DNA from 4 places in the Chryseobacterium sp. T16E-39 genome. Region 1 is predicted to be linked to each of the others. Evidence: riboswitches for the same ligand, from Rfam matches in the RefSeq annotation. Region 1 holds a riboswitch; each other region holds the start of a gene.
The links. Region 1 has a riboswitch for cobalamin ahead of prpB (methylisocitrate lyase). Riboswitches for the same ligand answer to the same signal wherever they lie in the genome.

Region 1 (7,726 bases):
TAATAACGCTCAGTTTGCAGATTACTTGTCGATACACAATTCCGCAGACACATTCAGGATAAGGCAAAAAGGTTTATACAGAGTGAATTTTAATGCTTTATTCAACGGGATCAATGTTGGGTTTACAGGGGTAAGAATCAATATTGCAATTGTTGTAAACGGAGAGGAAAAAGGGTATATGTCTTCGAAAGCAGCTTTTATCAGTACAGATAATTATTTAGCTTCTGCAGATACCGTTCTGTTCCTGGATGTAAATAGTAATGTCAATTTTAGAATAACGATAGATAATAATGGGCTTTCCTTATCAGGGTATACATTTGGAGGAACATCGGAGAGCAATGTCAGCTTAGAGAAAATACTGTAAAACTACCATCTGTTGCCTCAAATTAAATTTTTTTTACCGCCGGAACTGCCTGATAACAAAAACAATAATAATTAAATATAATATGAGCTTTGACCCTAAGAACACTCACATGGGTTCTTTAATAAAATACCGCATCGAAGAATGTGGGATGGACCTATCACGTATCAGTAAATTTTTTAACTGTTCACAGGAAGAAGTAGAAGAGATGTTCCTGTGGAAATCTTTTGATACAGCACTTTTGTTAAAGTTCAGTATTTTATTGAAATACGACTTTTTTAGAGTGTATTCTCAATATTTAATATTATATGCGCCTCCAGGCAGTACCAATTATAATGCAGTTTCGATTAAAAAGTCACCTCTACCCAGGTTCAGGAAAAATATTTATACGAAGGAAATCATTGATTTTATTTTAGAACAGATTATTTCAGGGAATAAAACAAAAAAACAGGTAATAGAAGAGTATAGAATTCCAAAGGCGACCCTGTACAAATGGCTTATAAAGTATAAATAATAATTTTGATTGGAATGATCAAAATAAGTTATAGAACAATGATTTGAATACTAAAAAGATTAATACTAAAAGTTGTCTACCGATACTGAATACTATATGAAAAAATTACCACCGGATTATGGAAAGATTTACAGTGATTTGATTGATGTTAAATATCCAGAAAAGAAAGCAGAGTATCTTTTCTTTTTGCAAAAAAAAAGATATTCAGCTTTGGATATTATTAATTTTAATACACTGCTATTTAAAAAGAATGACAGGGCTGTTTTTGTTTTTAACCAAAAACACCGGTTCTATGATAAAAAAACAATTTTAGAAATATTAAACTATCAAAAGGAAAATAGATTAAATAATATGGAAACCGCAAGACACTTTAAAATCAGTCGGAATAGTCTGTCAAAATGGAAAAAGATCTTCTGGCCGAATAAGCAACAAAAAGCAAATCCTCCAATTTAATCTTATAATGATGGGAAAGAATTTTTTTTTAATCGCAATGTTAATAAGCTCGATGTTTTTGGGACAAAATAAAAATAATCCCACTGATAAAATTCGTTTAATCCAGAAAGCGGGTTCAGCACGAAGCCTTGAAGGTAAAGCCTTGCAAGTGAATATATTTATTTCTCTTGATAAGAATAAAACCTGGAGCAGGAAAGGAAAAGAACAAGTACTTCAGATATTACCTGAATCAGAAACATGGCTTAAAAGAGAACTTGGATTATACGGTCATACCATGGATATTAGGAATAAAAACTTTGGAATTGATAGAGATATTATCTTGAAATCGAATCCGGATGTTGATGCAAAAGATTATGGATGGCCTAATGAAGCAATTAAACAAATGGGCTATAATTCACTTATTGATTTTTATGACGACCTGAAAAGCAAGAATGATTTTGATCAGATGTATATCGTCTTTTTTATCAATGGCCAGGGGCAGCCCTATGCGAATCCTTGTGATATCAGTTTTAAAGAGGGGGATGAGGATGACAGTTTTGTTGAATATGCGGCAATATTTAGTAGTTTCGATGAGGTTCCTATTACAGATAAAAGTCAGCATTACCTTGTTCCTCATGAAATATTACATCTGTTTGGAGCGCTTGATTTATATGAGAGTGAACATCAAACAAAGAAAACTGAAGAATTTGCAGTAGATCATCTCACCGAATCTGTCATGTTGGGATCTATCCGTTTCGTGGAAGAAGACAGTCAACAATGGAACCTTAAAAAATATAAAATTGATGAGTTTAATGCCTATATCATGCGACTCCATAATAACTATAAAAGCTGGTATGATACGCTCTCCAAAAAGCTTGCACGCACTTATGACTGATAATCATAGAAAAACGATTATACAGAATCGTCAATCAGGTTATCAGGCTTTGCTATAAATTTTCTTTTTAAGTATAAGTGGTTATTTTTTTGGGTCTCTATCAATTTTGATAGAGACCTTTTCTTTACTCTTTACCAAATTTTTTGCTGAAAAAGTTTCCCTGACCTGATGTTTTGGGACCTGATTTTTATATGATTTATATCATTTAATTGGATTTTTGAAAATTTTAATTATTTGTATTGATCGCATTTTCAGATTATTGTAAATCCCTAACGGTTGTTCGTGAATAAATATTTTGGCGTTTCAATAAAATACCTATATTTACCACCAAGGAGTTCATTTAGACTTCTTTATCAACCGGAATTGGTAACACTTAGCTGTGTATTAAAAGGGAATCGTGTGTAAATCACGAACTGTCGCGCAACTGTAAGTAACACTCAAAAGGTTTTTATCACATAAGGTCCACTGTTCGCTCTTGTGAATGGGAAGGACGATAAAAATCGTTACAAGTCAGGAGACCTGCCTATTTCGAATTGACGATGCTTTCGCGATTTGAAGCTTATAGTCAGGTATGATACGTTTTGGTACATGCTCAACACTTTTCACGTGCACATTACCATTTTTCAGAGATAGTCTCAGAGGATTTAATTTCAGAATTCTGCTGTATCTATAGTTCTGTCGTATTAATCCTTTCCATAATTTTCTCTACCACAAAGTATTGTGAAGTTTATCGATAACTTTTATAATGATTTATAAATAGCAAGGGGTTGATTAGAGTAGACCTTCTGATATGATGATTATGCATTAATAATCAATTGGAATACTCATCATGCAGCCGTTCACTAAGGTTTATAAGTCGTTGGATTGATTTAGCAATTTAAAGGAAATACTTTTTTTAAATTGTTGATGATATGTGAGTTAAAGACATTAAAACGAACAATAATATTAACGATGAGTAAAAATGCAAGTTTAGGTTCTGCCGGATTACGATTCCGGGAGGCGATGCAAAAAGAAAATCCTCTTCAGATTGTAGGAGCTATTAATGCGAATCATGCATTACTGGCACAACAGGCAGGTTTCAATGCTGTTTATCTTTCAGGAGGAGGAGTTGCTGCCGGGTCTTTAGGGATTCCTGATCTGGGAATAACCACCCTGGAAGATGTATTAATAGATATTCAGAGAATAACCAATGTATGTGATCTCCCATTATTGGTGGATGTAGATACGGGTTTTGGTCCCTCGGCATTTAATGTCGCAAGAACGGTCAAGTCTTTAATTAAGGCAGGTGCGGCCGCTTTGCATATTGAAGATCAGGTGGGGGCGAAACGTTGTGGACACCGTCCGGGTAAAGAAGTAGTGAGCAAAGATGAAATGGTAGATCGCTTAAAAGCCGCAGTTGATGCCAGAACAGATGAAAATTTTGTTATCGGCGCTAGAACAGATGCATTTGCCAACGAAGGGTTGGAAAGTACACTGGAAAGAGCTATCGCGTACAAAGAAGCAGGAGCAGATTTCATATTTGCAGAAGCTGTCCCGGACTTAAGCTTTTATCAAAAATTTGTTGATGCCACAGGCATTCCTGTATTAGCCAATATTACCGAATTCGGAATGATCAAAATGTATACTGTAGATGAATTGAAAGATGCCGGTGTCGGTTTGATCTTATACCCCCTTTCTGCCTTCCGCGCTGCTAATAAGGCGGCTCAGAATGTTTACGACCATATCCGCAAAGAAGGTACCCAGGCTAATGTGCTGGATACCATGCAAACCCGCGATGAGCTTTACAAAAGCATCAATTATCATGATTATGAGCAAAAATTAGATAACCTATTTAAAAACAACAAAAATAGCAATGGATAATGAACCTATATTTAAGCCAAAAAAGAGTGTAGCGCTTTCTGGTGTTACAGCAGGGAATACTGCTCTTTGCAGTGTTGGAAAAAGTGGAAATGACCTCCATTACAGAGGTTATGATATTTTGGATCTTGCAGAAAGAGCACAATTTGAAGAGGTAGCCTACCTTCTTATTTATGGGCAATTACCAACTGGAGCTCAATTAAAAAACTATAAAGCCAAATTAAAATCATTAAGAGGATTGCCTCACTCTGTAAGAAATATTTTAAAAAGTATTCCGGCAGCTGCACACCCGATGGATGTTATGCGCTCAATGGTCTCAGCGATTGGAAGCATTCAGCCTGAAAAAGATGATCATAATGTAGCGGGAGCAAGAGATATTGCGGACAAATTACTAGCATCATTCAGTTCAGGGCTTTTATACTGGTATCATTATACTCATAATGGGAAAGAGATTGATGTAGAAACTGATGATGATACCATTGGCGGACATTTTTTACACTTGTTACACGGTAAAAAAGCTCCTGATTCCTGGATAAAGGCAATGGAGATCTCTCTTAATCTCTATGCTGAACATGAATTTAATGCTTCTACTTTTACTGCCCGTGTTATTGCAGGTACATCTTCAGATTTTTATTCCTGTATTACAGGAGCCATTGGTGCTTTAAGAGGTCCCAAACATGGGGGAGCCAATGAAGTTGCTTTTGAAATCCAAAGCCGTTACAACTCTGCTGATGATGCTGAAGAAGATATCCGTAAAAGAATTGCCAATAAAGAAGTGATCATTGGCTTTGGCCATCCGGTGTATACCATTTCAGATCCACGAAACGTAGTCATAAAAAAAGTAGCTAAAGAACTTTCCGAAGAAGCCGGAGATATGCTGCTTTACAATATTGCTGAAAGATTGGAAAGTGTAATGTGGGAGGAAAAGAAAATGTTTCCTAACCTCGATTGGTTCTCAGCAGTATCTTACCATTTAATGGGAGTTCCTACGCTGATGTTCACGCCATTATTTGTGATTTCAAGAGTGACAGGATGGAGTGCTCACATCATCGAGCAGAGACAGGATGGGAAAATTATCCGCCCGAGTGCCAATTACACAGGACCGGAAAATAAAGAATTCGTTCCTATCGGAAGCAGATAATACACAATTAATTCAAAATAAATAATAATTAAATCAGAATAAAAAGATGTCATCACACATTTCAAATGAAAGACCACAACCGGATAAAGTATTAACAGATATTGCAGATTATGTACTAAACTACGAAATCAAAAATGATTTAGCATTGAAAACAGCTCATTATTGTCTTCTGGATACTATTGGATGTGGGCTTGAAGCTTTAACTTATCCTGCTTGTACTAAATTACTGGGGCCTATTGTAAAAGGAACGATTGTACCTCATGGAGCTAAAGTGCCGGGAACTCAATTTCAGTTAGATCCGGTTCAGGCGGCTTTCAATATTGGAGCTATTATTCGTTGGTTGGATTTTAATGATACGTGGTTAGCTGCCGAATGGGGACATCCTTCAGATAACTTAGGGGGGATCTTAGCCACTGCGGACTGGTTATCAAGAACCCATATTGCAGAAGGAAAAGCACCATTGAAAATGAAGCAGGTATTGGAAGCAATGATCATGGCCCATGAGATTCAGGGAGTAATTGCTCTTGAAAACTCGTTTAACAGAGTAGGTTTAGATCACGTATTATTAGTGAAACTGGCTTCCACAGCTGTAGTAGGGAAATTGATCGGACTAACCCGTGATGAGTTGATCAATGCTATTTCATTAGCTTTTGTAGATGGTCAGTCATTAAGAACTTACCGTCATGCTCCCAATACAGGAAGCCGTAAATCATGGGCTGCTGGAGATGCAACTTCCAGAGCAGTGCGTTTGGCATTGATTGCTAAAACCGGCGAAATGGGATACCCTTCAGTACTTACTGCTAAAACATGGGGATTCTATGATGTTTCATTTAAAGGAAATGAATTTAAATTTCAACGTGAATATGGCTCTTATGTCATGGAAAATGTATTGTTCAAAATTTCTTTCCCGGCAGAATTCCATTCACAAACAGCGGTAGAGGCAGCAATGACATTACATCATAAGCTGAAAGAACTGGGTAAAACAACAGAGGATATTAAAAAAATAACCATCCGTACACATGAAGCTGCTATCCGGATTATCGATAAAAAAGGACCGTTAAACAATCCGGCAGATCGTGATCATGCGCTTCAGTATATGGTTGCAGTACCTCTTATTTATGGCAGATTGACAGCAGCGGATTATGAAGACAGTGTCGCTTCAGATCCAAGGATCGATATTCTTCGTGATAAAATAGAATGTGTGGAAGAAGTTCAGTTTACTACAGATTACCACGATCCTGAAAAACGTTCTATCGCCAATGCATTAACCGTTGAATTAAATGACGGAACTGTTTTAGACGAAATAGTGGTAGAATATCCAATCGGTCATAAAAGAAGAAGAGACGAAGGTATTCCTGAATTGATCAAAAAATACAAAGTTAACCTGGCTCGTATTTTCCCGGAAAAACAACAGAAACAAGTATTGGAGAACTCATTGGAATATGATAGACTAATTGATTTGAATGTCAATGAATTTGTAGACCTGTTAGTTATTTAATTAATGGAAAGTTGAAAATTGAAAGTGGAAAATGAAAACCAACTTTCCACTTTCAATTTTCAACTTTCAACTTTCAATTCACTAAAATATTATGTCAGAAAAAGTAAAAATACTAATCAACGGGGCTTTTATAGAGAGTAAGGCCACAGAACATTTGCCTGTTGAAAATCCTGCTACCCGGGAAGTTCTTGCTGAAGTACCTTTGACGTTATTATCAGAAATTGATGAAGCGATAGAGGTTGCAACAACAGCATTTAAAACATGGAAGGAATATACAACTCCTGAACGGGCAAGGTTGTTTCTCGCTTACCAGCACTTATTGAAACAACATCAAAAAGAGATCGCAGAAATTCTTTCAAAAGAAAATGGGAAGACCTTTGCTGATGCTATGGGAGATGTATGGCGTGGAATCGAAGTTGTAGAGCACGCGTGTAATATTCCAACGTTAATGATGGGGGAAACTGTAGAAAATGTGGCAAGAGCAGTTGATACTTATAGTTATATCCAGCCATTAGGAGTGTGTGCAGGGATTACTCCTTTCAATTTTCCGGCAATGATCCCGCTTTGGATGTTTCCAATGGCAATTGCCTGTGGGAATACTTTTATCTTAAAACCTTCAGAACAGACACCCATGACTGCTGTAAAACTGGCTGAACTGTTTTTAGAAGCAGGTTTTCCAAAAGGAGTGCTCAATATAGTTCATGGTTCTAAAGATCAGGTAAATCATATCCTCAATCATTCTGAAATCAGAGCGATTTCATTTGTTGGATCTGTTCCTGTAGCAGAGCATGTTTACCGTACCGGAACCCATAACTTAAAAAGAGTACAGGCTTTCGGGGGCGCTAAAAACCACATGGTGGTAATGCCTGACGCTAACAAACAACAGGTGATCAATAATTTGGTGGGAGCATCATGTGGGGCTGCAGGACAACGCTGTATGGCGATAAGTGTAGCAGTGCTTGTAGGAGAAGCTCAAAACTGGACTGAAGATATTAAATCAGCATTAAGCACAATTAAACCGGGAATAT
Region 2 (7,726 bases), 1.6 Mb from region 1:
ATGCTAATACTTATTGCCGGTCCCTACCGAAGTGGCGCCAATGATGATCCCCAACTCATCCAACAAAACCTGAATAAACTTGAATCCGCAGCCTTACCCATTTTCAGAAAGGGACATGTTCCTATGATTGGAGAATGGGTGGCACTGCCTTTAATACACCTTGCCGGATCAAAACAGCTGGGCGATGAAGCCTGGCAGGAAATACAATACCCTATCGCTCATCGCATTCTGGAAAAATGTGATGCCATCTTACGTTTGGAAGGAGCCTCAAAAGGAGCCGATGAAGATGTAAGAATTGCCAAAGAAAGAGGCCTTACAATTTATTATAATATAGACGATATTCCTTATGCAGAATAAGAACATAAAAATCACAAAAACTGAAATTTTATCCGATAACTGGTACACCTTAAACAAAGTTACCTATGAAATACAAAAAAAAGACGGAACAGCAGACATCCAAAGCAGAGAAGCATATGACAGGGGAAACGGTGCGACAATCCTTCTTTATAATACCCAATCCAAAACTGTTATTTTAACACGACAATTCCGGTTACCTACTTTTATTAACGGGAACACCACCGGAATGCTTATCGAAGCCTGTGCCGGATTATTGGATAATGACAATCCCGAAGATTGCATTAAAAGAGAAACGGAAGAAGAAACCGGCTATCAAATTTCCAAAGTAGAAAAAATTTTTGAGTCGTATATGTCTCCGGGATCGGTTACTGAAATTCTCTATTTTTTCATTGCAGAATATTCGAAAGAAATGAAAATTACTGATGGTGGCGGGCTTGAGGACGAAGGTGAAGATATTGAAGTTTTAGAGTTATCCTTCGATGGAGCATTGAAAATGATCGATACAGGAGAGATCAAAGATGCAAAAACAATCATGCTTCTCCAACATATTCGCGTGAAAAACATTTTGTAGCATCATCTTTGCTGCTAAAAAAACTAATATCCATAAAACTCAATTTAAAATAAAATAAGTATTTTTTCACCCCGGTTTCTTGTCATTAGAATTTCCTGAAAAAGAAAGTGAGAAATACATTTAAACTTAAAAAAATATGAAACGGCAATTTTCATTTATAATCTTGTTATCATTATCAATAGCTACTTACGGCCAGAAAAAAGAAAGTACAGCTGCTAAAGAAAAAGCGATCACCGAACAGTTCAAAAATGACTATAAAAAGAAAACTTACAACAAATTTGAAGGAAAGATTGTTGTGAAAGATTCTCAGATTCAATTTGATGACAAAACGATCTTTTATGATAAATCAGATAAAATAACAAGCCTGATATTGCAACAGGGACTTATTTATCCCCAGCTTCTAACGGATTATCAAATGGAAAAATTCATAGACGAAAGCACCGATAAAACCCAGAAAAGATTTCTACGTCTTCAAAAAAATCCACGTGCCGGTTTCGATGTTAATAATGTAAAACTAAGCAATACTACAGCATTGACCTTCTTAGATTCAAATCCTAAAGCCAAAAGATTTAGAATTACCTGTAAGGATAATAAACTGGGTAATCTGATCCAATATCTTTTTGAGCTGACCAATAAAAATGCAAGCAAAGAAACGACTCTGGAAGAATTTATTAAAAATTCAACATTGACGTATCTGCAGCAGCAGAGATTGGACTAATTTCACGACTAATAAATCAATGAAACAAGGTACTTTTTTAATTATATTTTTCTTTTTACTTAGTAATTGTAATTCATCGTCTTCAAAAGAAAATAAAAATCCAAATAGTGACAAAATGGTAATAGATCAAGCTGAATTAATTGAAAACGTGAAATTAGCAATTAATCCAAAATTTCAGGATTGGGTTCTTTTTAAGAATGGCACTTATATTATTTTTGACAATGCTGATACGATAAAGAATATTAATGATGAAGCAATAAGTCAAATGAAAGAATTTGGACCTGTATTTGGAGGTGGTCCAGCTGGTGATTTTGGTGTTACTCATTTAAATAAAACAGAAGGTTGGATTGTTTCGGGACATGGTTATGGAATGTATACTTATGTTAGTACCTCAGAGATTGAGAATAAAACTCCAAATGACGTTGAAATAGGTATGTTTGGCAGGAATAAAAGAAATCTGGATGGTAAAAATCCTAAGATTATATATGTAAATACTCGTAAAAAGTAATATTTACATTTTTAACCCAATTCTTCTATTTGCAAATGCCAAAAAAAATCTCAAAATCTCAGATCGTTTTTTTTTCTATTTTAATTATTCTTTTTTCAATTTATAGTTTCATTTTAAAGCCAATAATTAAAGAAAGATATTTACATTCAGATCTTAAAAATTTTGAAGATGGATCTTGGAAATATACAATTATCACGTTTAGTATTCTCTTAATTATTATGTTTTTTGCTATAATTAAATCTAAAACAAAAGATCTTTCAAATCTACCTGTCGGCATTCTGGTTTTAGGATTGGTTTGTTTTGCGGGGCTTCATCACCCTGTCAATTATGTTTTACTTTTTGTAAATATTAAAACAGGAAAAGAAAAGATTGTCAGAAAATATGAGATTGTTAACCATAAGGAACAAAGTGTATTTTGGTTAGATGCAAATGAAAATTCCATTCATGATAACAGCGATTTAGATAGAATAAATAAATGTAGAGCTGAGAAAAATTTAAAGTCAGTTTTTGAAATGAAAAATAAGGACAACATTATTATTCGCTTTAAAAAAGGAATAATGGATATTAATTATCTTTATTAACATTTTAAACCACAAATATCACTAATAATAACAGTAATAATCACAAATCCGCAGTAAGTAAATAGTGTCATTTGTGTCATTTGTGTTTGAAAAAAGTCGAAATAATTACATTTAATATCCGAATGAGTATGATGCCCACTAATGAAAATGCTTTAGCCGAAATACTCAGTAATTTTGATCAAGAAGAATTACCCGCTAAAACCTTGCTAACAGAAGAAGGTAAAATGGCCCGCAGGTTTTACTATCTTGAAAAAGGCGCAGTTAGGGGATGGCTAAATAATGATGGTAAAGAAATTACTTTTCAGTTTTTATTTGAAGGAAACTTTATCTCATCCTGGGAGAGTTTATTTCATCACTTACCCAGTATTTATAACATCGAAACGATAGAACCTTGTACAGTTTACAGTACTTCAATTGAAGAATTCAGGCAAACAATGGAGCACAATCCTGATATCAAAGAGTATTATTACAGTTATTTGCAGGAACGCCTGCTTAAGTATCAGAAACTTTTCATTTCGCGTATAAAGGATAGCGCAGAAGAACGATATGCTGAACTAATAAAGCAATCCCCTGAAATTTTTCGCCGTATCCCCCAATATTATATTGCTTCCTATTTGGGGATAACATCGGTATCATTAAGCCGTATAAGAGGAAAGAAATAAGATATTCCAGTTTATATAGTTACTCCATGGTTATTCTTCACCTCTGCCATTACAAAAGTACTGTGGGTACTTCCTATGGAGTCTACAGAACCTAATTTATTAAAAACAAAATCCTGATAATGTTTCATATCCCGAACCTGAACTTTAAGTAAAAAATCGAAATCTCCTGAAATATTATAACATTCTGCAACTTCTTCAATCTGTACAATTTCTTTTACAAACTGATTTCCAACAGAACGGTCATGAATTTTTAATTTCACCTGACAGAAAACAGTAAAACCCCGATTCAGCTTTTCAGCTTCCAAAACAGCTGCATAATGTTTGATATAACCTTCCTGCTCCAGTCTCTTAACTCTTTCAAAAACAGGTGAAGGTGAGAGATTCACTTCTTTGGCCAATTCTTTTACCGTCAGTTTAGCATTCTTTTGCAGGATCCTTAACAATTGAAGATCCTTGTCATCAAGTCTTTCCACAGGATAATATTCTTTTTAACGTTGATATTTTCAAAATTACAGAATAAATATCTTTTAATATCAATTAAAATAAAATATTATGCTTAATATTTAAAATAAATCCAATTAAATCACTTTATTCAATACCTTTACACCCTATTTTGTTCTTTAACATACTTCATCAAACGGAAAAGGTTTTACTTAAGGTAGATTAATAGGGAATCGTGTGAGAATCACGAGCTGTCGCGCAACTGTAAGTAACATACCAAAGGTTTTTGTCCTTGAAGATCCACTGCCACAAGCGGGAAGGATGACAAAAACTGTTACAAGTCAGGAGACCTGCCTGTTCCGAATTGACAATGCTTTCGCGGTCTGAAGCTTTTGGTCATACAGATGATACTTTTTTGAACGTATTGGGTGGTTTAAACTTGGAATGGATATGAGTTTAAACGCAAAGATTTATTGTATTGATTCCTTAGTTTTAAGGAGCAAAGAAATGCGACGATGTCGCTGATGAAGCTTATGGATAAAACGTACGCTTCTTCAAAATCAATTTTATTGATTTCATCTTTGCCTTCTTACATAAAGAGCAATTATAAATAAACTTTGCGTTAAAAATAAACTCAGAATATTATTTCCTGACCCAAAAATTACGTCCATATTGTATCTTCTTTATTGCTAAAAAACTCTTTCCCGGTCGCATTACGAAGCATTATAAGAACTTTTAAAACCAAAATTTAATTAAAAGTTTAAAAGAAATGCAAACACACATCCTAGGCTATCCGCGAATTGGTAGCAACAGAGAACTTAAAAAAGCCTGCGAACAATATTGGGCAGGAAAAACATCTTTACAGGAACTTTTGGAAGTAGGAAAAACCATCAGAAAGCAGAACTGGGCATTGCAGCAGGAAGCTGGAATCGATCTCATTCCATCCAATGATTTTTCTTTTTATGATCAGGTTCTGGATCTTACATTATCCGTTGGAGCGATACCTCCGCGTTATCAGGAAATAGCTGCGAAAGAAACCAGTACAGAGATTGATCTGTACTTCGCAATGGCAAGAGGACATCAGAAAGATGGCCTTGATATTACGGCTATGGAAATGACAAAATGGTTCGATACCAATTACCATTATATCGTTCCTGAGTTCCAGAAAAGCCAGCAGTTCAAATTGTTTTCCAATAAGATTGTCAATGAATTTATTGAGGCAAAAGAAGCCGGAATTGATACAAAACCTGTCATCATCGGATTGGTTACTTATTTACTATTAGGAAAGGAAAAAGAAGAAGGTTTTGACAAACTGGATTTGGTTCAGAATTTACTTCCTGTATATACAGAAATTCTAAAAGAATTAGAAAACAACGGAGCAGAATGGATACAGTTTGATGAACCGTTTTTAGCATTGGATCTGGATCAAAAAGCCAAAGAGGTTTATCAGGTTGTGTATGCTGAAATTGCAAGGCAGTTCCCTAATCTTAAGTTTATTGTGACCACTTATTTCGATGGGCTAAAAGATAACCTTTCATTGGCTACTACCCTTCCTATTGATGCTTTACACATCGACTTAGTACGTGCGCCGGAACAATTGGATGAGGTGATTAATGCAATTCCCGAAACATTAATCCTATCTCTTGGAGTGGTTGATGGAAGAAATATCTGGAAAAATGATTTCAGCCAGTCTTTGGTTTTTATTAAGAAAGCAATCGCTGCATTAGGTTCTGAAAGAGTTTTTATTGCTCCATCATGTTCTTTACTACATGCACCCTTCGACCTTGACCTGGAGAAAAATGAAAACATCTTATCTCCTGAGATCAAGCAATGGATGGCTTTTGCCAAGCAGAAAGTTTCTGAAGTTGTCTCATTGAAAAAATTAGCTTCAGAAAATCCGGATTATAACACCCTACAGGAATTGGCTGAAAACAAAAAAGCGATTGAAAACCGTAAAGTTTCCACGTTAATTCATAATAAAGATGTTAAGAACCGTGTTGAGATCACGACAGAGAGTGACGCCCAAAGAAACAGTCCATTCAATGTCAGAAAAGAGACACAGCAAAATGCATTAGTACTTCCATTATTCCCTACCACAACGATTGGATCTTTCCCACAAACGAAAGAAGTAAGAAGCTGGAGAGCCCAATTCAAAAAAGGAGACCTGACTGCTGAAGAATACGATCAATTACTTAAACAAGAAACCCAAAGAACCATTATCTGGCAGGAAGAAATCGGAATTGATGTGTTAGTTCACGGAGAATTTGAGCGTAACGATATGGTTGAATATTTTGGAGAACAACTGGCAGGATTCGCCTTTACTCAAAATGGTTGGGTTCAGAGCTACGGAAGTCGTTGTGTAAAACCACCGGTAATTTATGGAGATGTGCACAGACCTCATCCAATGACGGTATACTGGTCACAATATGCTCAGTCATTAACGCAAAAATGGGTTAAAGGAATGTTGACGGGTCCTGTAACCATTCTTCAATGGTCATTTGTACGTGATGATCAACCTCGTTCTACAACATGTAAGCAAATCGCTTTGGCCATCCGTGATGAGGTTAACGATCTTGAAAAAGCAGGAATCAGAATTATCCAGATCGACGAACCAGCTATCAGAGAAGGTCTTCCTTTACGTAAAGCAGAATGGCAGAACTACCTGCAATGGGCGGTGGAAGCTTTCAGAATCTCAGCAAGCGGCGTTGAAGATGCTACACAAATCCATACCCACATGTGTTATTCCGAATTTAATGATATTATCCACAATATCGCTGATATGGATGCCGATGTAATCACCATAGAATGCTCCAGAAGCCAAATGGAATTATTGAATGCTTTCGCAGACTTTAAATACCCTAATGAGATCGGCCCAGGAGTTTATGATATCCATTCTCCAAGAGTTCCATCAAAAGAGGAAATGGTCGCATTATTGAAAAAAGCACAAGCCGTAATTCCTGCTGAACAGCTTTGGGTAAATCCGGACTGTGGTTTAAAAACCCGTCATTGGGATGAAACTGAAAAAGCATTGATCGCTATGGTAGCAGCTTCGAAAGAGGTGGCTGCGGAGTATGCGACAGAGAAAGTTTAATAGAGCTGATTATTATTTTTTATTGAGGCAGGGGTGTGAACTCCTGCTTTTGTTTTGCAATTAGCATATGCTATGTTTTGGCTAAGCCAATATCATTTACTAAAGAATAAGTGGGCTAAAGCCCACTCCTATTGATATGTATAATTGCCATCTATATACTATTAGGAAAAACCAATAACTATACCCATAAACTTATAAATAATTTTAAATATAATTAATAATGAATAAGTTATGATTTTGTAAATTTAATTGCTTAATTTTGCACCCCGAAAAAAGGACCCAAAGTATGGAATCGTCAGTAGCGATTTCATATAATCTTAAAAATCAATAAATATCTACATATGAAAAGAGTTGGTGAGCACAGAAAGCTTCTTGGAGTTGATAAAACAGTGACTTTACAAGAGTTAAAAACAATTTACAGGAATACGATGAAAGATTCGCATCCTGATAAATTTATCAATGATGAAGCCGGAAAACTGGAAGCTGAAGAAAAAAGCAAATCCGTGATTGAAGCTTACCACTTTTTGGTAAGTATCAACCCGGAAACACAGGAAAAATATAAAGAAGAATATACAGAGACAACAACTAAATCTAATATTCACGATTTTTATTTTGAAAAGCAGGTGTTGAACATTCAGCATTTGAACGGAAAGATGTATGAATATCTTGGAGTACCAAGAAATACCTATATCAAAATGGTGAATGCTGATTCGCCAAGCCGTTTTGCAAGAAGACATATTTATGGAAATTTTATCTACAGAAAGGCTGGTGAGGCTATGGCAGATTAATTTTCTCAT
Region 3 (7,726 bases), 2.3 Mb from region 1:
ATTATCACATTTTCTAAATCCGGCTGTTGCTGGCATATCACCACAGAATACCGGATAATTCCGAAAAAGGGACTGGATAAGGTATTTGAATTGGAAGAAGATGCCATGGGAGGTGGTGATTTTGTAAAAGTAACAAGGCGTGAAAAAATTAAAAATAAATGGATCATAAAAACAAAGAAATACCCAATCAAAGAATATTATAAAGAATAATACAATGAAAATACAAAAGGAAATCGATTTTATCTTAGCTGTAGATGCGTTAAAAAATGTACAGAGAAGAAATTACAATGCGGATGATTCACGAAGAGAAAATACGGCTGAACATTCCTGGCAGATCATTATTTTAGCACAGGTGCTTTTTCCATATGCTAAAAACAGGACGGATATAGATTTATTAAGAGTAATAAGAATGCTTTCTATTCATGATTTGGTAGAAATCGAAGCTGGAGATACATTTCTGTTTGATGAAAAAGCAATGGTGGGTAAGTTTGAAAGAGAGAAATTGTCTGCTCAAAATATTTTTGGGATCCTTGATGAGCCTTTACGTTCGGAATTTTTTAACCTTTGGCTTGAGTTTGAAGAAGAGCAGACCCCTGATGCTATTTTCGCCTGTGCCATAGACAGGATTATGCCGTTTATCCTTAATTCCCACACTTCAGGAAAAAGCTGGACAGAAGCAAGTGTTACTGAAGGGCAAATCAGAAATATGCTGGAAAATGCAATTAGCAGGGCCTCTGACGAAATGGGAGAGGCTTTCCAATTTCTACTGAGCAAAAGTCTTGAAACAGAAAAAGTTTTAAAATAAAGAAAACGCAAGTCAATCTGACTTGCGTTTCTTCTCTAATTATAGTATTTGAACTGGTTTTTTAAACTCGTCAATTGCTACGAATGTGAAATCCCCGACAATGGCTCTTTCTCTTTCATAAGAATACATTTGTTCGGTGTAGATCTCTACATTTACTTTCATACTGGTCGTTCCAACGTGAGAAACAGTACCGATCAGTTCCACAATCGTTCCTGCAGGAATAGGTTTTTTAAAGTCAATTTTGTCGCTGCTTACCGTTACCACTCTTTTTCTTGCAAATCGAGTCGCGGTAATAAATGCCACTTCATCCATCAATTGCATCGCTGTTCCTCCAAAAAGGGTATCGTAATGATTGGTCGTGTTAGGGAAAACCGCTTTAAAGATTCGGGTTTCGGATGCTTGAATTCTTTCTTCTGTAGTCATATTTCATTATTAAATTAAAGCGAAATGAAATATATTGAAACAAACAGAATAATACAGGAATGTCATATTCCTGAAAAATCCATCAGATCAATAAACTTCAAGTCGCGAAAGTTTTTTGTTTATAGAAAAAGGCAGGTCTCCTGACTTGTAACATCTTTATTTCCTTCCCATGCCATAGCACAGTGGATTTTTTACAAAGACTTTAGTTACTTACAGTTGCGCGACAGTTCGTGATTTTCACACGATTCCCTATTAATCTGCGGTTAAGCAGAACCGATTCCTGTGATGAATAAGCGATAAAACTTTTTCAGGGGCAAAAATAAGAATAATACAGAGAAATATGTGAATTATTCCGGACTTTTATAAATAATCTGGTGGGCAACCTTTCCTTGTCTGATTGTCCAAAGTGTTGTATATCTGTTTTCCCCTGATCCATTGATCATGTAAACGAAGATGTTATCGTTGTCGATAGCAGCTACAGTGATATTGTTAAAGTCCATCGTAGGCTGGAACATATTTTTAATAGCTTCTCTTACAAAAACGGACCCTCTTCCAATCTGCTGGACACGGATAGACTTGATTTCAGTCATTCCTTCAGGAAGCTCTTTACTGATTCCCCAAGGTTTTATTTTATCAATAGTCAGAATAGTTCCATCTGCATCTTTTTCCATCTTACGGTAACTTGCGTTCGAAGGATATACATCGATGATCACTTTACTCCTTTGAGCAGTAGGAATTTTAGGATTGTTGTTATCGGTGAAAATAAGAGATCTTCCGTTTTTAGATTTTGAAGGAGTATATTGCGGTAATTGATCAATAAAGGCTACACGCTCTTTGTTTACCATCCCTTCTTTATCAAGATTTTCATACCTCACGAATGGTTTTTCGGTATCCTGCTTTTCAGGATATTTGATCCATAACCATTCTGTTTCTCCGGGAGCTGGTTTTACATAAAGAAAGACATCACCTTTACGCATCCTTATCTTATCTACAATTTTTCTATAATTATCCTTTGGAACGCGAACATTAGCATACCCTTCTTCGGCTTTTACGACTCCAAAAGGAATTTTTTGCTGACCTTTTACAAAAGCTAATGAAAATAGACTAATGGCAGATAAATAGAACGCTTTGTTTACCGAAATCATCATGAAAAATTTTTGATGCTTCAAATATATAAATTAAATGTTTCACTGGATATAATTATATAGTTTCAAATCTATAATATTCATTCAATGAATCTAAGAGGTAGGCATATATCGATGGATAATCAATCAGGAGATCACAATAGTTTCATGATTTCATGAAAGGAGAAATTGAAATTAATTAAAATTTTGAACATACTGTAAGATATATTGTAAGTGATATTTCAATATATTAGTATAATTTTCATTAAAATATTAAAAACTAGTAAAACATGACAAAAAATCTACTCTATGTATTTCTATTCTTAATAGGAATTTCCTCTTTTAATGGTAAAAATCCAGATAAAATTTCTTCTTCTTTTTCTTCTTTTTTATTTTGTGATACCAATGCACCTTCCAGTGTTCAGGTTTCAAGCATTACTGCTACTTCTGCTGTTGTTACATGGACTTTTGATCCTGCTACACCAGATTACCTGGTAAGATTTCGGCCAGTGGCGGGAGTTGTATCCCCATGGGCTACGGTTACAATTTCTAACCTGGCATCGTTTACCCTAACCGGGCTAACGCCTTGTTCTCAATATGAGGTTCAGGTTGCTAAAATATGCTCTGGTACAGTTGGAACGTGGTCCGAATCCATCATTTTTATTTCTACCCTTAATTATTGTCTATCTGCCTCTACAGATTCCGGAATGATGCATATTTCTAATGTTATGGTAAGTCCCGGAAATGGAAGCTTTTTACCTATGGTAAGCAATTCCGGAGCATCTAATTATACGGATTACAGAAATGACCCTTCAAGAAAAGTAAATTTATTGGTTGGAAGCACAGGAAATATGATTTCGGTGACCAAAACCTGGAATGGGAGCCCTTCTGCTGCATCAATAAGTGTCTGGATTGACCTCAATGGAAATGGGATTTTTGAAGCTACGGAAAAAATTATGCTTTCTGGTTCAAATACAAGTGCTTCTCCTACTGCTACATTTTCCATTCCTCCTACAGCCTTTCAGACAGCGGGAACTTGTGGTGTTACTATGCGGGTGATGATGACGCAGGCTCTGGCGAATTCTGCCTGTGGAACATTTGTGTATGGAGAAGTTGAGGATTATGGGGTAGCTCTTTTAACAAGTGGAACATTATCAGTTACAGAAAATCACAAAAACAAAGAAATCAATATATACCCAAATCCGGTTTCAGATATTTTATACATTAATGGGATTTCTTCTCATCCGGATTATGAAATTTATAATATGGTAGGACAAAAAATTGAGATGGGAAAAATAGAAGATCATAAAGTTAATGTCCATCATCTTGCTAAGGGTGTTTATTTTATTCAACTGAAGGACAAAGAAAATCCGAGGAGGTTGAAATTTATTAAGAAATAAAAAAAGCGCTGATTGTTCAGCGCTTTTTTTAATTATAATTTTATATCTAAATTCTTTCCAGCTCATCAGCATTAATGGTCGTCTTGAAAGTTCCATAATTAACAATGACTTTGTTTCTGGAAATTTTCTCAATAGTTCCTACACTTGTACTCCCGGGAATACGCACGCGCTGTCCTATTTTCATCCAAAGTGCACGATCTACTTTACGCTTCTCTTCTATCTTTTCATTTGTTTCGGCAATCTTTTCGATAACATCTTCTTTTTTGAGCTGTTGGGTAATTTTCCTTTTTACCACTTGAAGACGTTTTGTTTCATCTTTATCAGCTCCCAATTTTCTGAACTTCTCCTGTTCAAGGATCTTGACAAAATCTTTCACTACATCTTTTCGGGATCTGCCTTTTACATAACTTTCAATGAAAGCTTCTACCTTACCCCCCAACTGAAGTTTACGGTGCTCATCTTCGTATAGTTTTTGAAAATTGAAAAGTTTTTGTTGAAGCTGTTCATTTAGTTTTTGCAGATTATCACGCTTATCTTCAACAGATTCTTTTCTTTCCGCAAGATCTGTTTTAAGTTTCTCCACTTCAAATTTTTCCTGCTGAAGTTTTACGATCGTTTTATCCAGATTTACAATATCATGTTCTACTTTTTTCTTAGCAGAATGAATGATAAATCGTGGAATCTTATTTTTTTCTGCAACTTCGAAAGTAAATGAGCTTCCTGCCTGTCCGACTTCGAGTTTGTACATTGGTTCCAATGTTTCCTCGTTAAATAGCATCGCTGCATTTTCAGCATTAGGGAGCTGCTCTATAACCAGTTTAATATTGGTGTAATGCGTGGTGATAATTGCAAAACTCTTTTTATCATAGAAAAACTCAAGGAAACTTTCGGCCAGTGCTCCTCCTAATTCCGGATCAGAACCGGTTCCAAATTCATCGATCAATAGGAGCGTGTTGGCGTCGGCTTCACGAATAATTCCGCCCATTTTCTTTAACCTTGATGAATAGGTAGATAGATGATTTTCAATCGATTGGTTGTCACCAATATCTGTCATGATCTTATCAAAGAAAAACATTTCAGATTTTGGATGAACAGGAACAAGGATTCCACTTTGAATCATCAATTGAAGTAATCCTACCGTCTTCAGGGTAATCGATTTACCTCCGGCATTAGGTCCGGAAATACAAATAATCCTGTTGTGCTCAGTCAAACTTAAGGTCTGTGAGTGAATGGTCTTTTTTTCGGCTTTATTCCGTAACCATAGCAACGGATGAAAAGCCTCCCTTAATTTCAATGTTTTATGGCGGTTGATTTTAGGTAACACACCATTGATCATTTCTGAAAACTTGGCTTTCGCTCTTGTTAGGTCCAGATCAAAAATATACTTTTGATACCTCCAAAGCTGGGGTTGAAATTCTGCTAGTTCTGCAGTGAGCTTTCGTAGGATTTTGTCTATTTCTTTCTTTTCTTCCTCTTCATTTTCCCGAAGTTTGAAATAATGACTGACCACACTATCCGGCTGGATGTAGGTAATAGATCCTGTTTTAGAAAGGCCTAAAACCCTTCCGGAAACTCTTTTCTTATATGCCGATTTTACAGCTAAAACCCTTTGGTCATCAATAATACTTTCACGGATATCATCAAGAAAGTCACTTTGTCCATAATTGAATAATGCACGGTTAAAATTCTCCTGAATCGCTTTTTTAGCATGTTGAATTTCAGTTCGTAAAGTTTTCAAAATAGGGGAAGCTTCACTTTTTACTTCTCCAAAACGGTTGAATACTTTATCAACCTTATCGATGATTTCTTTTTTAAATTCCAGAACAGAAGCATCTTCCATTAAATTCGGAAAGGTTTCCGGCATGGTAGGGAAGAACTTTTGTAGTTTTCCAATTTGTTCTGTAAGCGTTTTTATTTTGATGAAAGCACTGTTCTCCAGTCGATAATTTTCAATCAGCATTAATTTTAGCTCAGCCTCAATATCCTCGTATTCATCAAACGGAATAGCATTTGAACTCTCAAAACTCGACAAGTATTCGGAAGTCTTTTTCAAAGAAAGTTCTGCTTCCTCAATTTCCATTGGAAGAAGGTGAAGGATTTTTTCTCTCGTTTTCGGAGAATACGCAAAAGGAGAAATTTCCGCGAGCAATTGCGGAAACTCTAATTCGTCTAAATCTTCTTTATTTATATACACATTGCAAATTTAGTGAGAAATTGTGAATATTAATTTGAAAATGAATTAATTTGAGAATTTGAAAATATCTAATGACTAGGTTTTATTACATTTGGAATATGAAACTAGAAACAGAAAGACTAATATTAAAGAATATTGATGAAAGTAATGTAGAAGATATTCTTCGCATTCGAAGTAACGAAGTCATCAATAGATATGTTATGCGTAATTCACCAAAAACGAATTATGATGCACTGGAGTTTATTCTAACAATTAAAGAAAGAACCAAAAATAATCAAACCGTTTATTTGGGGATTTCTTTAAAAGATCAATCCAATATTATAGGAACGATTTGTTTATGGAACTTCTCTGAGGACAGAAAAGTTGCAGAGGTAGGCTACGAATTATTACCTGATTACCATAGAAGGGGAATTATGTCTGAAACACTGGGTGCCATTTTAAATTATGGTTTTAATGAACTAAACTTGCAGGAAATTGTGGCAATTACTAATAAACATAATGAGAACTCTATTGGACTTCTTTTAAAACATCATTTTATTTTGGAAGAAGGTAAAGAAGATGAAGGTTTCCCTGATAACATTATTTTTAGCTTAAAGAAATAATGGTTTGTTATGTCATTTCGATGAAGAAGAAATTGACGTTTCTATTTTAATCATTAAATTTGCTTAGATTCTTACTGCGCTTATGAACTATGTTCGCAGACCTTCAGGCTGTGTTCTGGATAATATAGCATCGCAAAAATGGAATTTCAAATTAATTCATTCTCAAATTTTCAAATTGAATTTATGACCTGGACAGAAGTTTTAGCCCCCATAAAAAGTACTGAGTATTTTACCCATCTTTGGGAAAAGGTAAAACAAGAATATGCAACGACGAAGGTGTTTCCTCCCAAAAATCAAATTTTCAGAGCATTGGAAATTACTCCTTTTGATGATATTGAAGTGGTGATTATTGGTCAGGATCCTTATCATAATGACCACCAGGCAAACGGACTTTGTTTTTCTGTATCAGAGCAGGTAACAGCGCCGCCATCACTCAAAAATATATTTATTGAACTGAAAGATGATCTTGGTGTAGTACGGACTTCCAAAGAATTGGATGACTGGGGAAAACAAGGGGTTTTACTCCTGAATGCAACCCTGACGGTTCGTGCTCATACTCCAAACTCTCATAAAGATCTGGGGTGGGAGAAGTTTACTGACTTTATTATCAAAGAAATTTCGGATAAAAAGGAAAATGTGGTTTTTGTTTTATGGGGAGCTTTTGCGCAAAAAAAAGCCGAACTCATTGATCCGGCTAAGCATTTTATTTTGAAATCTGCGCATCCGTCACCGTTTTCTGTATACAGAGGTTTTTTTGGAAGCAAACCGTTTTCAAAAATTAATGAATATCTTATTTCGAAAGGAAAGAAACCTATCTCATGGTAGGTTTTTCGCCAGTTTTTTTAATTGTAATTCCTATTTTGTATTTTCCCGGAAGAGCTTTTGCTCCGTCTTGTGAGGTAGGATAGGGGGTAACTTCATTGAGTGAAATGGTATATCCATTAAACTCTGCGGATTTAAAATAATTTCTTCCCGGATTTTCTGTTGTGGCCAGGGTTAAGGTTACAGGTCTTGTGGAAGTTCCCATGACCAATACATTGGCAACTGCTACACCTGCCCAGATACAATTGACTCCTTCAGGACAGCGGCTGTCTTCAGCAATATTCGTGAAGGTAACATTCATTTGGTATTCTTTAAGGAATCTGTTTTCTCCTTCAGCGAAATAAATAAGGTTTCCT
Region 4 (7,726 bases), 840 kb from region 1:
ATCTGAGTTCCAGAAGCAAAAGCGCTGATAGAGTTGATCCAGTAAAGTGCATTTTGCTGATTACTGTACGCAAGTCTTCCCGCATACCATGCACCCCAGTCACCAATATACTTAGTAGTAGGAATGTTATAATCTGTTGTTGCAAAAGTAGTAGCATTAATATTGGTTAGTTTCTGCTGCTGAACAGCCCAAACACTTCCATCTTTTGCTTGCACGATTGAATAGAATGCTCCTGCAATGGTTTGTACTACAGCATTGGTATTAGGATTAATAACCAATATTCCGCCATTTTGTGTTACCGCAAACACATACTGTGAGGTACGGATCATATTCCCAATCTGCCCCTTTCCACTCGTTCCAGTCACTAAACTTCCAACCTGCAGGTTATCAATATCAAATAAAAAAATTCCTGTAGTAGTTCCTATATACCCTTTATGTTCATTAACTCCAAGAAAAGATCTTCCATCTCCTCCTCCAATTGTATTAAATCCTGCTATCTTTTGCATGGTCGAAGCATTTGCAACAACGAGCCTTCCTCCAGGAGTATACTGAGTATCTCCACCATCTGATGCCTGTTTTGAAACAAAATAAAACTTATCTCCATAGATCGTTCCATATTGGGTTGTAGCTCCAAATGCCTGATTATTGTTTACATTGCTGTAAGCCCGATAATTAATTTGCCCATTGTTTCCGATAAAATTTACCGATCCGTTAGTATGTCCGAACCACTCTTCATTGACCATAAAATAACCATCTGTAAATGCAGTTGGTGAAGAATACGCTGATACTGGTGTCAAAGTTGTTGAAATAGGTTGATCAATCATTCCAGGATAGAAATTCCACAAATCCCATGAATTATTTTCTAAAACACGACTGCTAGCACCTAAACTTGAATATCCAAAAGCAGCATCCGCAGGATTTTTCACCCAGTAAGACCAATATCCAGTGGTCCAACCTGATTTCCAGTGGTCGTTGGCTGCATCTATAGCAGCATAATCATCAAAATCATATGCTGTCGTATTGACAATTCCATTGAGTGGATACAGCGGATATGTTGTGTTACCGCTCTTATAAAGCCCATTGGTTCCTTGTCCGTTCAGATCAAAACCAAGTCCCCCTATTGCAGTTCCAAAAGTTGTTCCCTGATAAAGCAAAGAGTAAAAACGATGGTCAGCTTTTGCAATAGCTTTTAGCATATCCTCTCCTGTTGCATTTCCATCCCATTTAAATCCCCAAACTAAAGCATCAGGATTTTTTCCATCATTCCATTGTACAACAAAAGCAGCTTTTTTAGAACCGGTTCCTACCCAATACTGGATATCAGAAAAGTCAGTAACATTCGTTATCGTTTTAAGCTCATTCCTTTGTATCGAATGTTGCTTAATATCATTACGGGGCACGCCCTGAACCGTTACCTGTGCATTCGTGAAAAATGCAAAAAATAACAGTAACGTTAAAAGATAGATCTTTTTCATTTTTAAATAAATTTATTGTTGAATTTTTATTTTATGTATAAATCATAAGCTCCGGCCACTTCTGTAGAAACTTCTCCAAGCCAGCCAGCCTCCTGATTGATTCCGGTATATACTTTTACAAAATCAATCCCGGGAAGCTTTACGTATTTCCCAGTCTTATCCACAGCCCAGGAGATATCGATATTGGAGGCTTCATCATTATTCGGAGCATTATCTGCGTACCCAAAATCAAAGGACTTACCTACCCAATAAGATCCGTTTCCGCTTTGATCGTAGAAATTATTCTGCATTTTTGTTCCCGATAAACTGTAAGAAGCATCAGAAATCCATAATGGAAAAAAACTGTGATCGTGAAACGCATTTTTAGTTTTAAATCCATTATTCCCAAGATTATCCTGCCATTTAATATATTCTATATCGGTTTGCCATGGCTCACTTCCCGGGACAGGTGGCTTAGTTTCATTAGGTTTAAAATAAGTAATGCTATAATTCTTTATTGTTGTATTTTTAAAATACTCACTTCCTGCAATCTCATACCACTCACCGTCATCAGGCTTTCCGTTTTTATTCTTGTCATAAGCCACCATAATAATTCCTGGTTCACAAGAACCGGAACGGGGATCATTAGCATTGTTTCCCCAAAAAGCATTTCCAAGGATTTTAAAATCCCTCCCATTCATATTCGGAATGGTATGATCAAAACCAAAAACAACATATCCTCCAAAACCACCGAGACTTACCATAGTAGAATTAGACCCTACTAAAGATTCCCTGGCTTTCTGAAGCATGCTCGCTGCGTTATTTCCGGTAATATATTCCGGAATTTCATTTGTAAATTGCCCTACCGCCGGGCGGAAATCTAATACATTAGCAATGTATTTACTGTAAGAACCGGTTTCCTTATTAACAATAATAGTAGATTGATATGTTTTTACACTCCCATTGTTCTCAATTTTTAATGTGAGTGGATAGGTTTTAGCATAAGGGCTGATGAAATCCAGTTCAGAGCCTTCAGAAATAATAGAATCCTTAATGCTCCACGTCATTTTACCTGATACATTCGCCGCGATATTAAGAACCTTAAAACGATTAACTGAATAAGATGCATCTAAACCTTTAAATGGTGATTCTTCATCCCTGTCACTCTTACACGCAGTCACTTCTATTAAAAGAAATATGACAAGCATTGTCTTTATAATTTTAAAAATAGTATTATCCATATTTTGGGTTCTGATTATTTATATAGAAAAGCAAAATGGGCAGGAATATTCCCACCTTCGGTCTTCCATTTGAAATGCCCGCTTTTGTTAAAGCAATAGACAAATCCGGTAGACACATAGTTTCGGGCATCAGTAATGTAAATATCTTCTGTAATAGGGTTTACAGCAATTCCATAAGGAGCTTTAATGGCATCCACATATTCCTGATCGATAATTTTATTGGAAATGATCTGCTCTGTTTTCACATCAATAATTCCAAAATTCTTTGTGTAGGAATGGGTATTATAATTAAACTCATTTCCATAATAATAAAGCTTATCATTCACAATGGTCATTTCGCTTACAGCAACATGAAAATCTTTTTTTACAACTCCTGTAATAGCATCTACCTGATATAAACTCGATGGAACATTGTAATAATCCCCTCTTGAGCTTACATATAAATCTCCATAATTGTCTTTCTTAAGGCGATGAAGATTGATTGCAACGTTTAATTTTTTTGTTTCTGTAAACGTATTCAGATCTACTACAGAAACTGTTTTATCATAATTTGGAACCATATATCCTCCGGAATTGGCAACAAAAAGCTGATTCCCTACGATTTCAATTTCTTCCGGCTGGTAACCAACCGTGACTTGTCTTTGAATAGAAAGCGAAACGGTGTCAATTTCCACAACTTTTCCTTTAGGGGAATTGGGATTGATATCAACAGGCCCCGCATAGCTGCTTGCATAAGCTTTCCCGTCTTTAAATTTCACATACCGGCAGTTTTGCAGTTGAATTGTTTTAATCCGTTTTGCGGTCTTGGCATCCAATACTTCAATTTTATTAGAGACATTTACAACTACATAAAGTTTACTTCCATAGATCTGGATATCATTACCTACATCCCCCAATTCTTTGACAACACTTGGATTTATTTCCGCATAGATATTTCTGCGATAGCTTCCCGTTGTATAATCAAAGAAGTCCAGGGTACATTTATTACTTCCCATGTTCCCCTCATTCAAAACATAAAAACCTTTAATCGCTGTATTTTCTGGTGGCGCAAGACCTTCCACTTTCTCTTCTTTTGGAGTGTATTCGTCTGTTCTGCATGAAAACAATGAAAACATACTCAATACAAGTAGATAATAGTTTATTTTTCTCATAATGTATAGCTTACAATAAGTTTAAAATTTCTGCCGGGCATTGGATAATTTCTTACCACATCATAGTGCTGATTCAAAGTATTATTTACTTCAAAGCTTACCTTAAATTGCTGTGAATACCAGTTGAATTTTTTCTGAATGGATAAGTCGTGGGTATACCAGGGCGTAATAGCGTTATATTCAATATTGTTCTGTTGTGCATCATACCGTTTTCCGGTATACATAAAACTGTAATTAAAGCTCCAGTCTTTATAATCAGCCATCATGGTAAAAGTTCCGGAATGCCATGGAACATAAGGAATCTGGTCTCCATAGTAGGATTCTCCTTTCTCGGTAAAATCCCGGGCACTCTGATAAGTATAGCTCAGCAATGGCTTTAATGTTACCTTCCCTAAGGCCAATTCCGCCTGCACATTAACATCAGCGCCAATAATCTGCACATCCCCAAGATTGGTCATCATCCACCTGAAAAGATTGGTCGTAGGAACTGCTATAATTTTATTTTCAACCTTGTTATAGTACCCATCTGCTTTTAGATAAATTCTTTTCAAGACCTTATTGTCATACTGTTTTTGATAAGTAAATCCAAGATCATACTGATTGGTAAATTCAGGTTTCAGGAAAACGTTTCCTATCATTGTATAATACAAATCATTGAAAGTTGGCATCCTGAAAATTCTTTTATAAAAAGCTCTGATGGTAAGATCCTTTGCTACAAAAGGCTGATAGCTTAAAAATGCAGAGGGTGTCCATTCCCTTTTATCCGGTGACTTCGAATTAAGTTCTACATCTTCCCGAATAAAAGTACCTAAGACACTCCCTAAAAATTTAAACCGGTTCCATTGGTAGGTCGTTGCAAAAGCGACTAATGATGTATAGCGGGTAGGAAAAGAAAACAACCTCAGGTTTGAATCCAGATTATTATATTGAAAATCTACATTGGCACTAACATCCCAATTCGGAGTAATTGAATATATATTTGAAGATGACAAATAAACTTCCCTCTGAATATATTTATTATCCGTCTTTAAAGCTGTTTCAGCGACATTTACAGTATCAATATACCTGGTATAATCGTATGCAAACTTGGCTTTAAGCTGGGTCTCAAATTTTGGAAATATTTTCTTTCTAAAATTACCCTGTACAAAATAGTTCTTATCTAATAGTTTTTGCCCCTTGGGTTCGAATCCATTATTAACAATAGCTGAAGGGATCCCGCGATCCGATACATATCCATACCCTCTAATGTTCCAGCTTCCGTTATTTAAAGTTCCGTTCAGGCTGGTTTCAAATCGTTTGGCGTTAATATAGGAGTCATATCTTGTGGCAACCGTATCATTGGCAACAGAACCATCCGGATTCTTTTTTTGATATTTATATTTATATCGCCCGTCACTTTGTATAAATTCTGAACTGAAACTTGCTGAAATCCTATTTGAAATCTTTTGCTCCAGACGAAAAGAGGGGTTGAACAGATCTATGGAACTGTTCTTCGTTCTAAGAATAAGATTTGTTTTTTTCTTTCCGTAAAAAATGGGTGTCTTTGGCTGTAAGTAAATAGACCCGGAAGAACCAAAATCTTTTGCCGGTTGAAAAATCTCGCTTTTCTGCCCATTATACAATGATATCTCTTCAATATCATCCAGCGAAAACTTCCCCAGATCAACAACTCCATTTTGTGCATTTCCCAATTGAATTCCATCATAAAAAACACCAACATGCTGGCTGCCCATACTTCGGATATTCACTGTTTTTAATCCACCAATACCTCCATAATCTTTGATCTGAACTCCTGAAAAATATCGTAATGCATCTGCTACAGACTGGCTGTTAAGCCTTTCCAACTGCTCACCCGAAAGTGTCTGAGCCGGCAGGATCTCTTTAAAATCCTTTTTGTAAATAGTAACGGGTAAGATCCCTTTCTCTTTTATGCTATCTTTTGACTGGGAAAAGTAAAGCTGAGCGAATAACACAAGAACTGTGATAATCGTTTTAGTAGTTTTATGAAAAGTAAATTTTAATTCCATTAGCTCTTTGAGAATAATTTTGATGCTAATGGATATAAGAAAGCAGCAATGACAACATACAGCAGTACTGCACAGAATCATTGTTGTCCTAAGCTTTATTCCACGAAAGCATCAAACTTTAATCTTTCCGGCAGGTCTTCTGACTTACTCCATTTTTGAAATCCTTCCCATAAAAACAGTGGATATATGCTTCAAAAATTTTGGTTTAGAGCTTACAGCAGCGGGTCTGTTCCGGATTTACACCGGATTCCCTTTTAAGAGCCTTTTACGGCTCACCAGATTGCGGCAAAGATAGAAAATTCTGCCCAGAAACAATACCGGCCTTAATAAAATGATAATCAACCATATAAAAACAAACATTCCGTTACAATTGCAACGGAATGTTTATTTGATTTCCTAAATTCCAAAGTTGATAAAAACACTGAATCTGGATTTGGCTTCAATGTTTCCGCCAGCAAGATTCGAATAAGCCGGAAGCATCAGCTCACTTCCCAGGCTCCATTTACTGTACGACAGTTCAAAACCGACCTTCCCGTATAAAGCGCTTCCTGCAGTATCCGGTAAATCCTCATTAAACTGCTTATTCCGGTCATATACCTCACCCTGCAATCCGGCTTTCCCGGAAAAGATTACTTTTTTATCGGCATGAATCTGATAAAATCCTGTCGCTGCATAGTTCCACTGGTTTCCGAATTGATAATATTTTTTATTTTCACCTTTAACAGTATAATCAGTATTCACAATGACCGCTACTTTGTTCTTCTGATATTTATAATTCAAAACCATCTGGTAATCCCAGCTTCCTGTCCCCAATTGAAAACTGGGATTCACTCCTGTAATTCCTTTTTCATCAAATTTCCCTAAAGGAACCTTCACTCCCAATCCTCCATTTAACTGATGGGAAGTATCTTTCGAATTGATCAGCTGATAGATTCCCATCAGATTGAGATCTCCAATTCCATTAATCCTGATATCCCCCTGCAAGGTTCTTTTTTCATGAAACTGAAACGGTAAGCTTCCATAAACACTCAACTTTTTTGTAATGGGAACTTTTCCCCACAACTGAATTGTATTAAAATACTGATCCTGAGTCAGGTCTTTCACGAAAAGATTCTCTTTCGCCTTATAGTGTTGTGCAAAATATTTTATTCCTATAAACTGAGGGTTAAGTAAAGATTCAAATCCTGATGAACCATTTCCTGCAGCGCAGCCACACGCATCACAATCATCCTCCAGCAATCTGATAGAATTAAAGTTATTTTCAGGGATATAAAGACTATCCTTTACTGGTTCCGCCTTAGCTATTGGTGACATAACCAGACCCAAGAGTATTAAAAATATATTTTTCATGTTTGATTAAAATTTATTCAGAGAATTTAGGATTGGTAATAAAACTCTTATCAGATAATGTTTTCAGGAAAGCAATAATTGATTGTTTTTCAACAGTAGTCATTGCAATTCCGACATGTCCATTTTGTTTAAGCTGCGGATCAAGATTAGCATTATCTTCCACATTATCCGAATAGAAATTAAGAACAGCATCTAATGTGTAGAACCTTCCGTCATGCATATAAGGAGCCGTATATTCAACATTTCTCAAACTGGGAACCCTGAATTTCATCCAATCCATTTGATCCAGGGTTACCCGGTAACGACCTGCATCTTTAAATTGCGTATTATAATACATCCCGGTATTTCGAAAGCTTTCATCTGTAAATAATTCTCCACTATGACAGGTCGAGCATTTCTGCTGAAACAATGCCATTCCCTGCGCTTCAACTGATGTAAGAGTGGCTTTTCCCTGCTTGTACTGATCATATTTTGAATCCGCTGAGATCATTGTCACCATAAAT

Region 2: another riboswitch for cobalamin. It lies ahead of metE (5-methyltetrahydropteroyltriglutamate--homocysteine S-methyltransferase); the one in region 1 lies ahead of prpB (methylisocitrate lyase).
Region 3: another riboswitch for cobalamin. It lies ahead of CEY12_RS08435 (acyl-CoA thioesterase); the one in region 1 lies ahead of prpB (methylisocitrate lyase).
Region 4: another riboswitch for cobalamin. It lies ahead of CEY12_RS16360 (TonB-dependent receptor plug domain-containing protein); the one in region 1 lies ahead of prpB (methylisocitrate lyase).

The regions. Positions count from the first base shown of each region.
Region 1 covers NZ_CP022282.1:4,460,352-4,468,077, forward strand. Annotated here, with positions in the region: gene CEY12_RS20360 (hypothetical protein) at 1-364, shown strand, start outside; gene CEY12_RS20365 (transposase) at 474-875, shown strand; gene CEY12_RS20370 (transposase) at 972-1,328, shown strand; gene CEY12_RS20375 (hypothetical protein) at 1,339-2,202, shown strand; cobalamin riboswitch at 2,550-2,744, shown strand; gene prpB (methylisocitrate lyase) at 3,154-4,062, shown strand; gene prpC (2-methylcitrate synthase) at 4,055-5,200, shown strand; gene CEY12_RS20390 (bifunctional 2-methylcitrate dehydratase/aconitate hydratase) at 5,247-6,698, shown strand; gene CEY12_RS20395 (CoA-acylating methylmalonate-semialdehyde dehydrogenase) at 6,790-7,726, shown strand, end outside.
Region 2 covers NZ_CP022282.1:1,197,513-1,205,238, forward strand. Annotated here, with positions in the region: gene CEY12_RS05285 (DUF4406 domain-containing protein) at 1-357, shown strand; gene nudK (GDP-mannose pyrophosphatase NudK) at 347-928, shown strand; gene CEY12_RS05295 (hypothetical protein) at 1,065-1,646, shown strand; gene CEY12_RS05300 (hypothetical protein) at 1,666-2,154, shown strand; gene CEY12_RS05305 (hypothetical protein) at 2,190-2,735, shown strand; gene CEY12_RS05310 (Crp/Fnr family transcriptional regulator) at 2,864-3,397, shown strand; gene CEY12_RS05315 (Lrp/AsnC family transcriptional regulator) at 3,409-3,870, opposite strand; cobalamin riboswitch at 4,025-4,211, shown strand; gene metE (5-methyltetrahydropteroyltriglutamate--homocysteine S-methyltransferase) at 4,608-6,929, shown strand; gene CEY12_RS05325 (KTSC domain-containing protein) at 7,271-7,717, shown strand.
Region 3 covers NZ_CP022282.1:1,859,731-1,867,456, reverse strand. Annotated here, with positions in the region: gene CEY12_RS08445 (XAC2610-related protein) at 1-210, shown strand, start outside; gene CEY12_RS08440 (HD domain-containing protein) at 215-805, shown strand; gene CEY12_RS08435 (acyl-CoA thioesterase) at 845-1,228, opposite strand; cobalamin riboswitch at 1,341-1,521, opposite strand; gene CEY12_RS08430 (hypothetical protein) at 1,576-2,376, opposite strand; gene CEY12_RS08425 (GEVED domain-containing protein) at 2,643-3,752, shown strand; gene CEY12_RS08420 (endonuclease MutS2) at 3,799-5,946, opposite strand; gene CEY12_RS08415 (GNAT family N-acetyltransferase) at 6,045-6,548, shown strand; gene CEY12_RS08410 (uracil-DNA glycosylase) at 6,732-7,373, shown strand; gene CEY12_RS08405 (hypothetical protein) at 7,360-7,726, opposite strand, start outside.
Region 4 covers NZ_CP022282.1:3,619,256-3,626,981, reverse strand. Annotated here, with positions in the region: gene CEY12_RS16375 (DUF5074 domain-containing protein) at 1-1,475, opposite strand, end outside; gene CEY12_RS16370 (cell surface protein) at 1,502-2,695, opposite strand; gene CEY12_RS16365 (YncE family protein) at 2,710-3,846, opposite strand; gene CEY12_RS16360 (TonB-dependent receptor plug domain-containing protein) at 3,843-5,873, opposite strand; cobalamin riboswitch at 5,985-6,168, opposite strand; gene CEY12_RS16355 (transporter) at 6,270-7,223, opposite strand; gene CEY12_RS16350 (cytochrome-c peroxidase) at 7,237-7,726, opposite strand, start outside.